DNA from 2 places in the Streptomyces sp. NPDC002643 genome. Region 2 is predicted to be linked to the other one. Evidence: predicted binding sites of a transcription regulator. Region 2 holds the regulator's gene; the other holds the start of a gene.

Region 1 (5,335 bases), on a different contig from region 2:
GTACTCGTCGGCGGTGTCGGCCTCGGGGCCGGTGACGGTGGCGTCGTAGGAGGAGCGGGCGGCGGCCGGGGCGGTGTCGCGGAAGTCGGCGAGGGCGGCGGCGGAGCGGACCTGGGCCTGCTGGGCGGCGGCGGTGAGGGCGTCGCGCTGCTTCTTGTCGGCGGCGGTGATACCGGTCTGCGTGGTGGGCAGCCCGGTGATCGGGTCGGTGACGGTCTGCGTGGTCGTCGGGACGCTGAGCGCGGCGACGAGCAACCCTCGTACGGCGGCTGCCTGCTGGACGGCGGTGTCGAGTTCGGCGAGCGCGTGCGCGCCCGCGCCGGCGCGGGGCGGCAGCTGCTCGGCCAGTTCCTCGGCGAGGGCGTGGAGTTGGGTGACGACGGCGGTGTACGCCTCGTGCGCTTCGAGCGCGGTGCTCTCTCCGGAGAGCGCCGCTTCGCGTACGGCGGCGATGGACTCGGCGCTCTCGACGGTCTCGCGCATCGCGGCGGAGGTGTCGGAGTCGGCGCTCAACTCCTCGACCTGGAGGTCCACCCGGTCACTGTGCTGCTTGTCCGGCGTCCCCGACTTGGGCCGCCCGGCGGCGATGTAGGCCGTGACCGCGTCCCGCTCGTCCGCCAGCGCGTGCGCCAGCGTGAGCGTCTGCTCGGTGCGCTCGGCGAGCGTCACCAGGCTCTGGCTGTCGTGCAGTTGCTCGGAGGCCGCGAGGATCGAGGGTGCGCCGGCGCCCGCGATGGCGGCGGCCACCACGGCCACGGCGATGATGAGCCGGTTGCGGACATGTGCCTTGCGCCCGGTGCCGACGGTGGGAGCCCCCGGGTCCGCCGTCCCCTGCCGCTGGGTGGGGGAGGCTGCGGAGGCCTTCGAAGCTGCCTTCTTGGCCGTCTTCTTCTCTGCGCGCCGAGGCCGCGTCTTCTGCACCGGTGCTCGCATTCCTGACTCGTGTACCCATAAGCCCGGGTGACGTTCCGTCAACCATTCATGGCCGTCCCCCCGGTACGGCTCCCGACCCTCCCAGTGCCGGTGGGCAGTGGTCCCGCATCATCAGTCCCGCCACTCAAAGGAGTGAACATCGCCGGGGAGTTGGCGGGCAAGTTACTCCGGCGTGTGCCGATGCCCTGTGCGGCGGGCCGGTTGGACGTGGGCGACGCGCTTTGACAGTATTCGCCGCCGCGCCCCACCGCCCACGATCATTCCATGCCAAACCCGACGCCCGAGCTGAAGGGTCCGGTCCGTACGGCGACCATTGTCGGCCTTTCGTGGATCTTGCGCGGACCTCGTGCAAACTGGCCGAATGCGAACCGAAGTCGTATCGGAACCCGGTGACCCCGCCCGCCCCAACGAGGACTTCGCGTCGGTCGCGCTGCCCGCCGGTGGACAGGGCGGTGCCCTGGTCGTCCTCGACGGAGTGACCCCGCCGCCCACGGACTACGGCTGTCGACATTCGGTCGCCTGGTTCGTGTCCCGACTGGGCGGCACCCTGACCGAACTGTCCCTTTCCGAACGGGATTCCCCCCTCACGGAGGTCCTTTCCTCGGCCATTTCTCGTACCGCCGAATCCCACGCGCAAACCTGTGACCTTTCTCACCCGCGCACACCCCAGGCCACGGTGGTCCTCGCCCGCTGGTCCGAGGAGACCGTGGAGCATCTGGTCCTCTCGGACTCGGCCCTGCTGTTCGAGGCACCGGACGGCACGGTGACGGCCGTCCTGGACGACCGTCTCTCCCGTGTCCCGCGCGCCGCCCTGAGGTCGGCGGCCCTCACCGACGCGACCTTCCGCAACAAGGAGGGCGGCTTCTGGACGGCGGCGGCGGACCCGACGGTGACCGGCCGGGCCCTGGCGGGAACCGCCCCCCGCCACGAAGTGCACGCCCTGGCCGCCCTCACGGACGGCGCCACCCGCTGGGTCGAGAAGTTCCGCGAGGGCGACTGGACGGACTGCTTCACATTCATACGAAAGGAGGGCGCGTCGGCGCTGATCGGCCGGGTGCGCGACCTCGAACGCGCCGACGAGGAGCGGCGGTTCCTGGGCCGGGCGAAACGCCACGACGACGCGAGCGCGGTCTTCGTGGAGCCGTGACGCTTCACCTGCGATCGTCTTCGTGGCCCCTTCGGGCCGCTCCCCGTCGCCCTTCGCTTCAGCGCAGGAACGTCTCCCGCATGTGCTGGTCGATGCGCTTGGTCCAGGCGTCCTGGTCCAGTTCGGCGTAGGCGAACAGATGGGGTCCGGAGGCGCCGGTGATGAGGTCGAGGGAGTCGGGGCGGGCCACGAAAACGGACTCCAGCTGGAGGCCGTTGCCGTACTCGCGGGGGAACCAGGTCTCGATCTCCTGCCAGTAGTTCACCCGGGAGTTCTGCCCTCCCCTGGGCGTGCCCAGCTTCACCTCGGCCTCGTCGAAGCGGAAGCCGAGGTCGACGTACGCCTGCAGGATCGCGTCCTGGGCGGGCAGCGCGTACACCTGGAACTCGTCGAAGTCGCCCTTGTCGACGGAGTTGTCGATGGCCAGCTCGGTGCGTACGGCCACCCGGGCGCCGCGCAGCCGCCGGCCGCCGAGGACATGGGTGAGGGGCAGCTCCCAGGGCAGCCGCAGGGCGACCCGTTCCGTGCGCTCCTCGCCCGCGCGCAGGGTGAAGGGCCCGTCGACCGTGACCGTGACGATCGTCAGCGGATTGACCCAGCCGCTCTCGGTCTCCTCCCGGTCCTCCGCCCGCGTCACCACATCCAGCTTCAGCCGCTCGACCTCCACATCGGCGCCACCCCCGCGCAACCGCACGACGGCCTCCAGCACCTCCCCCGGCCGCACGACGGTGGCACCGAGCACCGTCTCCACCTCGGGCGCGTTGATACCGAGCGAACTCAAGAACTTACGGAACGCCATGAAGGCTTCCTCCCCGTGAGAGCCGATCGCCCCATCCGGTACTCGAACGATCTTTCGCGGCACCCTACGCTCACGCCGGCCGCCCCACACTGGCCCGATACCCCTCCCTCTGATCGCCCACAGCGAACGCCATACCCCCCTGGGAACATCCCGGGGCTCATCTGCATTGAGTCGGCATAGCTCAAGTTCGCTGCCGAGGGAGAGATCATGGCTTCGACGTCTGCACCGCTCACCCTGCCCGTACTGCCGCTCGACGACGAGGTCGTGCTGCCCGGCATGGTGGTGCCGCTGGACCTCAACGACACGGATGTACGGGCCGCGGTGGAGGCCGCGCAGGCGGCGTCGCGGGCGGAGCCCGGCAAGCCGCGGGTGCTGCTGGTGCCACGGATCGACGGGACCTACGCGAGTACGGGCGTGCTCGGCACCGTCGAGCAGGTCGGACGGCTCGCCGACGGCGACCCGGGCGCGCTGATCCGCGGCCATCGACGGGTGCGGATCGGCGCCGGTACGACCGGGCCGGGCGCGGCCCTGTGGGTCGAGGGCACCCGAGTGGAGGAGAGCCTGCCCGACCCGCTGCCGGGCCATGTCGCCGAGCTGGTCAAGGAGTACAAGGCCCTCGCCACCGCCTGGCTGCGCAAGCGCGGCGCCTGGCAGGTGGTCGACCGGGTGCAGGCCATCGACGACGTCTCCGCGCTCGCCGACAACTCCGGGTACTCCCCCTTCCTGACCACCGAGCAGAAGATCCGGCTCCTGGAGACCGGCGACCCGGTCGCCCGGCTGAAGCTCGCCACCCAGCAGCTGCGCGACCACCTCGCCGAACAGGACGTCGCCGAGACCATCGCCAAGGACGTCCAGGAGGGCGTCGACAAGCAGCAGCGCGAGTTCCTGCTGCGCCGCCAGCTCGAAGCCGTGCGCAAGGAGCTGCGCGAGCTGAACGGCGAGCAGGAGGGCGAGGAGTCCGACGACTACCGGGCCCGGGTCGAGGCCGCCGACCTGCCCGAGAAGGTCCGCGAGGCCGCACTCAAGGAGGTCGACAAGCTGGAGCGGTCCAGCGACCAGTCGCCGGAGGGCGGCTGGATTCGGACGTGGCTCGACACGGTGCTGGAGCTGCCGTGGAACGAGCGCACGGAGGACGAGTACGACATCCAGGGCGCCCAGCGCGTCCTCGACGCCGAGCACGCCGGTCTGGAGGACGTGAAGGAGCGGATCACCGAGTACCTGGCGGTGCGCAAGCGGCGCAGCGACCGGGGGCTGGGGGTCGTGGGCGGGCGGCGCGGAGGTGCCGTACTCGCCCTGGTCGGTCCGCCCGGCGTCGGCAAGACCTCGCTCGGCGAGTCCGTCGCGCACGCCATGGGGCGGAAGTTCGTCCGGGTCGCGCTCGGCGGCGTACGGGACGAGGCGGAGATCCGCGGCCACCGTCGTACGTACGTGGGCGCGCTGCCCGGCCGTATCGTGCGCGCGATCAAGGAGGCCGGGTCGATGAATCCGGTCGTCCTCCTCGACGAGATCGACAAGGTCGGGTCCGACTTCCGGGGCGACCCCGCCGCCGCGCTGCTCGAAGTCCTCGACCCCGCCCAGAACCACACCTTCCGGGACCACTACCTGGAGGTCGAACTGGACCTGAGCGACGTGGTGTTCCTCGCCACGGCGAACGTCCTGGAGGCCATCCCGGAGGCCCTGCTGGACCGGATGGAGCTGGTCCGCCTCGACGGCTACACCGAGGACGAGAAGGTCGTCATCGCCCGGGACCATCTGCTGCCGCGTCAGCTGGAGCGGGCGGGCCTGGACAAGGACGAGGTCACCCTCGACGAGGGCGCGCTGCGCAAGCTCGCCGGTGAGTACACACGCGAGGCGGGCGTCCGCAACCTGGAGCGTTCCATCGCGAGGCTGCTGCGCAAGGTGGCCGCCCAGCACGAACTGGGCGAACGGAAGCTGCCGTTCACCGTCACGGACGGCGATCTGCGCGGTCTCATCGGGCGCCCCCACCATGTGCCCGAGTCGGCCCAGGACCCGGCGGAGCGCCGTACGGCCGTCCCCGGTGTGGCCACCGGGCTCGCGGTGACCGGCGCGGGCGGTGACGTCCTGTACGTGGAGGCGTCGCTGGCCGACCCGGAGACGGGCGCGGCGGGCCTGACGCTCACCGGGCAGCTGGGCGATGTGATGAAGGAGAGCGCCCAGATCGCCCTGTCCTTCCTCCGCTCGCACGGCGCGGAACTGGAACTGCCGGTCGCCGATCTGAAGGACCGCGGAGTGCACATCCACTTCCCGGCGGGCGCGGTGCCGAAGGACGGCCCGAGCGCGGGCATCACGATGACGACGGCCCTGGCCTCGCTCCTCTCCGGCCGGCTGGTCCGCACGGATGTGGCCATGACCGGCGAGGTCTCGCTGACCGGACGCGTCCTGCCCATCGGCGGCGTCAAGCAGAAGCTCCTCGCCGCGCACCGGGCGGGCGTCAC
Region 2 (5,335 bases):
ACTTCATCTCCGAGGGCGACGGCGGCGTCGAGGCCGAGTGGGCCGAGGGAGCCGAGCCGGCCCCCCTCGACGCCGCCTTCGGCTACGCCCTCGCCACCGCGTACGGCACCGGCGCCGAACCCACCTGGCTGCTCACCGCCCAGGGCGCCGCCGACTTCGTCTTCTGGACCCACTGACCCTTTCCGACCAGGAGAGGGCCCCGCCCCCTCCGGCCCTCGTACAACCATTCGCCCCCTCCACGAGTCATGATCGTCGGCGGCCTTCTCCCGGCCGCCCGCGACCATGTCCGAGGAGCCCATGAACCCGGCCAGAGCCACGAGCGCCGCGATCGCCGGTGCCGTCGCACTCAGCACCGCGAGCGGCCTGTTGGCCGTCACCGCCGCGCCCGCGAGCGCCGCCACGAGCTGCGCGTCCCCCGTCTTCAAACGGCAGTTCTTCGCCAACACCACCTTCTCCGGCACGCCGAAGAAGACCGACTGCGACTCCGCGGTCAACGAGAACTGGGGGACCGGCGCCCCGGCCTCCGGCCTGCCCGGCAACAACTTCGGCGTCCGCTGGACGGTGACCAGGGACTTCGGCTCCGGCGGCCCCTTCACCCTCTCCGCCTCCGCCCTGGACGGCATCCGCGTCTACCTCGACCCGGGCACCACCAACGCCCGCAAGATCAACCTCTGGAAGAACGTCTCCTCGACCGTCTCCAAGACCATCAACCTCACCATCCCCAAGGGCAAACACACCCTCCGCATCGACTACGTCAACTGGACCGGCTCCGCCAAGGTCAAGTTCACCTACACACCCCGCACTTCAGCCACCATCGACAAGACCAAACCCCTCACCCCGACCGGCGCCGCCGTCTCATACGACAAAGCCACCCGCAAGGCCAAGGTCACCTGGGCGAAGAACAAGGAGATGGACCTCGCCGGCTACCGCGTCTACCGCCGGCTCAAGGGCGCCGACAGCTGGACCCGGCTGGCCTCGACGACATCGACCTCGTACACCGACACCCCGCCGCCGACCGGTCAGATCTACACCTATGAGGTGCGGGCGTACGACAAGGCGGGCAACGAGTCGGGCGGCACGGCGGACCTGGCGGTCACGACCGTCGACAAGACCCCGCCCGCCGCGCCGTTCATCGACCAGGACGTCTGCGCGACCGACGACAAGCTCGCCGGGCCCCAGCTCATCACGACGGCCGAGAACAAGGCCGACATCGTCCTGTACCAGGCGCAGCGCAAGGACGCCGCCACGGGTGCGTGGACCCAGGTGTACGAGGGCACGAAGGGCCCGTTCTGCGATGCCGGCCAGCCGGCCGACGGCAGCCAGGCCACCTACCGGGGCCGTGCCCGTGACGCCGCCGGCAACTGGTCGGCGTACTCCGCCGCCACGACCTTCACCCTCTGGGACACGGTCCCGCCGGCGGCCCCCGCCGACCTGCGCATCGCCTACGAGGGTGGCGTGCCGCATCTGAAGTGGACGGCGGACACGGACGCCGCCAAGTACGAGGTGCTCCAGTACGACCCCGCCACCGGCGCCTATCAGAACGCCCTCGACACGGCCACCACCACGGCGACCGATATGGTGCCCCTGCAGAAGCTGGCCCCGGCCGACACGTACCGGTACGCGGTCCGCGCGCTGGACGCCAAGGGCAACGCCTCCGCGCCCGCCGAGGTCACCCTGACGATGGCGGACCGGCCCGAGGCGATCGCCCCGTACAAGCCCTACATCCGGCTGGTCTGGCAGAAGGGCGTGAACCTGGCCTGGCGCAGCGCCGACCCGTGGGCCGCCGACGAGGACCATCTGTCGACGTACGAGATCGTCCGCACGGACCCGGCGACCGGGCAGTCCACGACCGTGACGCAGTGCTCCCCGCAGATCACCGGCGAGGGTCCGCTGGAGGCGCCGTACAGCTACACGTACAGCAGCAAGGACGCGAACGACCCCGCCTACGCGACGGCCGACCAGGTCATCCACTCGCACTGTCTGGACGGCACCGGCGCCTCCGAGACGACGTACGAGTACCGGATCGTCGTCGTCGACCGGTTCGGGCACCGCTCGCAGCCGAGCGAGCCGATCACCGGGACCACCGACGACACCCAGCGCCCCGCCGCGGTCACCGACCTGAGCGCCGAGACCATCCCGCTGGGCGTCCGGCTCACCTGGACCCCGCCGGCCGACGACGACGTCATCGCCTACTACGTCTGGCAGGGCACCACCGACCCGGAGACCGGGGAGACGGTGTGGAAGCAGAACTGCTGGGGCGGTGACTCCCTCGCCGACACCGAGATCCTCTGTCCGACGCTGCCCGACGGCAAGGAACACGTCTACCGCGTGGCCGCGACCGACCGCACGTACCTGGACGAAGGTCCCGAGACCTTCCACCACGCCGAGGTCGCCGTCACCCTGCCCGACACCCTGCCGCCGGGCTGGACCGGTACCGGGATCATCGAGGACCAGTACCCCGAGCTGTACGTCCGCTGCGGCGTGACGATCTACGACATGCCGTGCGGCGACTACACGGACTACCGCTGGGAGCGCTGGGACCCGGCCACCGCCGCCTGGACCACGTTCGCCACGGGCAAGGTCGACGACCCGCGGTTCCACATGGACACAACGGTGAACCAGGACCGCCTCGGCCTGTACTACTACCGGGCCGTCTACATCGACCCCACCGGCAAGGAGGAGGTCGTGGAGCAGGAGGCCTACGGCATCTGGGACTCCTGGCTGTGACCGGTTGAGCGCACGACCGCATGAAGGAGGGGCCCGGAGGTTCATCAGAACCTCCGGGCCCCTTCCCTTTGCTCGTTCCGCTCAGTCCTTGGCCTTCTTCGGCCGCCACACCACCAACGCGCTGGTCTGCTGCACATCCTGGTACGGCACCAGATCGCGGCGGTACGAGGCGTGGACGGCGGCCTCGCGCTGCCGCATCGCCGCGGCGGCGCCGTCCAGCGCGGCCTCCATCTCGGCGACCCTCGCCTGGAGCGCGGCGACCTGGTTCTCCAGCTCGATGATGCGCTTGATGCCGGCCAGGTTGATGCCCTCGTCCTGCGACAACGCCTGCACCTGGCGGAGCAGTTCGATGTCGCGGGCCGAGTAGCGGCGGCCGCGCCCGGCGGTGCGGTCGGGGGAGACCAGGCCGAGACGGTCGTACTGACGCAGGGTCTGCGGATGCAGACCGGAGAGCTGGGCGGCCACCGAGATGACGTACACCGGTGTCTCTTCCGTCAGCTCGTAGGGGTTTCTCCGGCGGCCGTCCATCACACTCATGCTCCCTTCGCGGCCTGGAACAGCTCCGCCCGCGGGTCCTCGCCGGCGGTCGCCTCGCGATACGCCTCAAGCGCGTCACGAGCCTTCCCCGACAGGTCCTTCGGGACACTCACCTCGACCGTGATCAGCAGATCCCCTCGGGTGCCGTCCTTGCGGAAGGCGCCCTTGCCCCGGGCCCGCATCGTACGGCCGTTGGGGGTGCCCGGGGGCAGTTTCAGGGTGACCGGGGGGCCGCCCAGGGTGGGGACCCTGACCTCCCCGCCGAGCGCGGCCTCGGTGAACGTCACCGGTACGGTCACCGTGAGGTTGTCGTCCTTGCGGCCGAACACGGGGTGCGGGTCGACATGCACGACGACGTACAGATCGCCGGACGGGCCGCCCCGCTCGCCGGGGGCGCCCTTGCCGCGCAGCCGGATGCGCTGCCCGTCGGAGACGCCGGCCGGGATACGGACCTGCATGGTGCGCGAGGACTTGGCGCGGCCGGAGCCCTTGCAGATGTCGCAGGGGTTCTCGGCGATCAGGCCCCGGCCCTTGCAGTCGGGGCAGGGGTCGGTCAGTGAGAAGCCGCCGCCGGAGCCCCGCGCGACCTGGCCGGTGCCGACGCACGTCGGGCACACCCGGGGGGTGCCGTTGGCGTCGCCGGTGCCGGAACATGCCTTGCACGGGGACTGCGAGGACATCCGCAGCGGTACGGTCGCGCCCTCGATGGCCTCGGTGAAGCTGAGGGTGACCTCGGACTCGATGTCCTGGCCGCGCCTCGGCTGCACCCGCGTCGTACCGGAGCTGCCCCGGTTGAACAGGCCGCCGAAGACATCGCCGAGGCCGCCGCCGAAGCCGCCCTGTCCCTGGCCGCCCTGGGGCCCGCCTCCGAAGAGGTCGCCCAGGTCGAAGTTGAAGGAGCCGCCCGCGCCTCCGGGCCCGGGGCGGAAGCCGCCGTTGCCGAAGAGGGCGCGGGCGTCGTCGTACTCCTTGCGCTTCTTGGGGTCGCCGAGGATGTCGTTCGCCTCGGAGATCTCCTTGAAGCGCTCCTCCGCCTTGGCGTTGCCCTTGTTGGCGTCCGGGTGGAACTCGCGGGCGAGCTTGCGGTACGCCTTCTTGATCTCGGCCTCGGTGGCGTCCTTGGGGACGCCGAGGACCTTGTAGTAGTCCTTCTCGATGAAGTCCTTGGTGCTCATCCTCGACGTACCCCCTTTCCGGTGTTCCGCTTAGCGACCTCGCCGTGCCTGCCGTGCGCGGCGTCGGCGTCAGCCCTCCTCCGGGCCACCGCTCTCCTTGTCGTCGGCCGCCTCGGTGCCCTCGTCGGCCTTCACGGTCTGCGCCCCCGGCTGGGGTTCGGCGACGGCCACCCGCGCGGGGCGGATGGTGCGTTCGCCGATGCGATACCCCGGCTGGAGGATCGCCACGCACGTGGTCTCCGTGACGTCCGGCGCGTAACTGTGCATCAGGGCCTCGTGGATGGTCGGGTCGAAGGGCTCGCCCTCCTTGCCGAACTGCTGCAGGCCCATCTTGGCGGCGACGGTCTCCAGCGATTCGGCGACCGACTTGAAGCCGCCGACGAGTTCGCCGTGCTCCCGCGCCCGGCCGACGTCGTCGAGGACGGGCAGGAGCTCGGTCAGGAGGTTCGCGATGGCGATCTCCCGGACCGTGATCCGGTCGCGCTCGACCCGGCGGCGGTAGTTCTGGTACTCGGCCTGGAGCCGCTGGAGGTCCGCCGTGCGCTCACCGAGCGCCGTACGCACCTGGTCCAGCTGTGCCGTCAGCCCGGCCACCTGGGCCGTCGCCGCCGTGTCCCCGGCCGGGGCCGCCCCCTCCTGGGGGGCGGCCTTCGGCTCGGCGTCCTCGGAGCCGGAGGGGACGTCGGGCTGCTGCGGCTGACCTTGCGGCTGCTGCTCGTCGAAGCCCGGGGTCTCCTCCGTCACGCGGCACCGTCCTTGCGGTCACGGTCCTCGTCGACGATCTCGGCGTCCACGACGTCGTCGTCGGCGGCCTTGGCCCCACCGCCGGCGGCGCCCTCCGGACCGCCTGCGGCCTGCGCGGCCTGGGCGTCGGCGTACAGGGCCTGGCCGAGCTT

What was found. Region 2 encodes HspR, which represses chaperone genes until heat shock. Its sites were predicted from a motif close to TTGAGNNNNNNNNNCTCAA; they were not measured.
Region 1: lon (endopeptidase La) is a predicted target of HspR. The motif match lies at 3,046-3,064, and genes of this name have one in related genera.

What each region holds. Positions count from the first base shown of each region.
Region 1 covers NZ_JBSFVY010000025.1:103,592-108,926, forward strand. The annotation lists gene ACWD4G_RS32265 (sensor histidine kinase) at 1-921, opposite strand, end outside; gene ACWD4G_RS32270 (protein phosphatase 2C domain-containing protein) at 1,295-2,080, shown strand; gene ACWD4G_RS32275 (sporulation protein) at 2,139-2,879, opposite strand; gene lon (endopeptidase La) at 3,087-5,335, shown strand, end outside.
Region 2 covers NZ_JBSFVY010000029.1:27,776-33,110, reverse strand. The annotation lists gene ACWD4G_RS34245 (hypothetical protein) at 1-176, shown strand, start outside; gene ACWD4G_RS34240 (PA14 domain-containing protein) at 298-2,727, shown strand; gene ACWD4G_RS34235 (heat shock protein transcriptional repressor HspR) at 2,809-3,255, opposite strand; gene dnaJ (molecular chaperone DnaJ) at 3,261-4,439, opposite strand; gene grpE (nucleotide exchange factor GrpE) at 4,509-5,183, opposite strand; gene dnaK (molecular chaperone DnaK) at 5,180-5,335, opposite strand, start outside.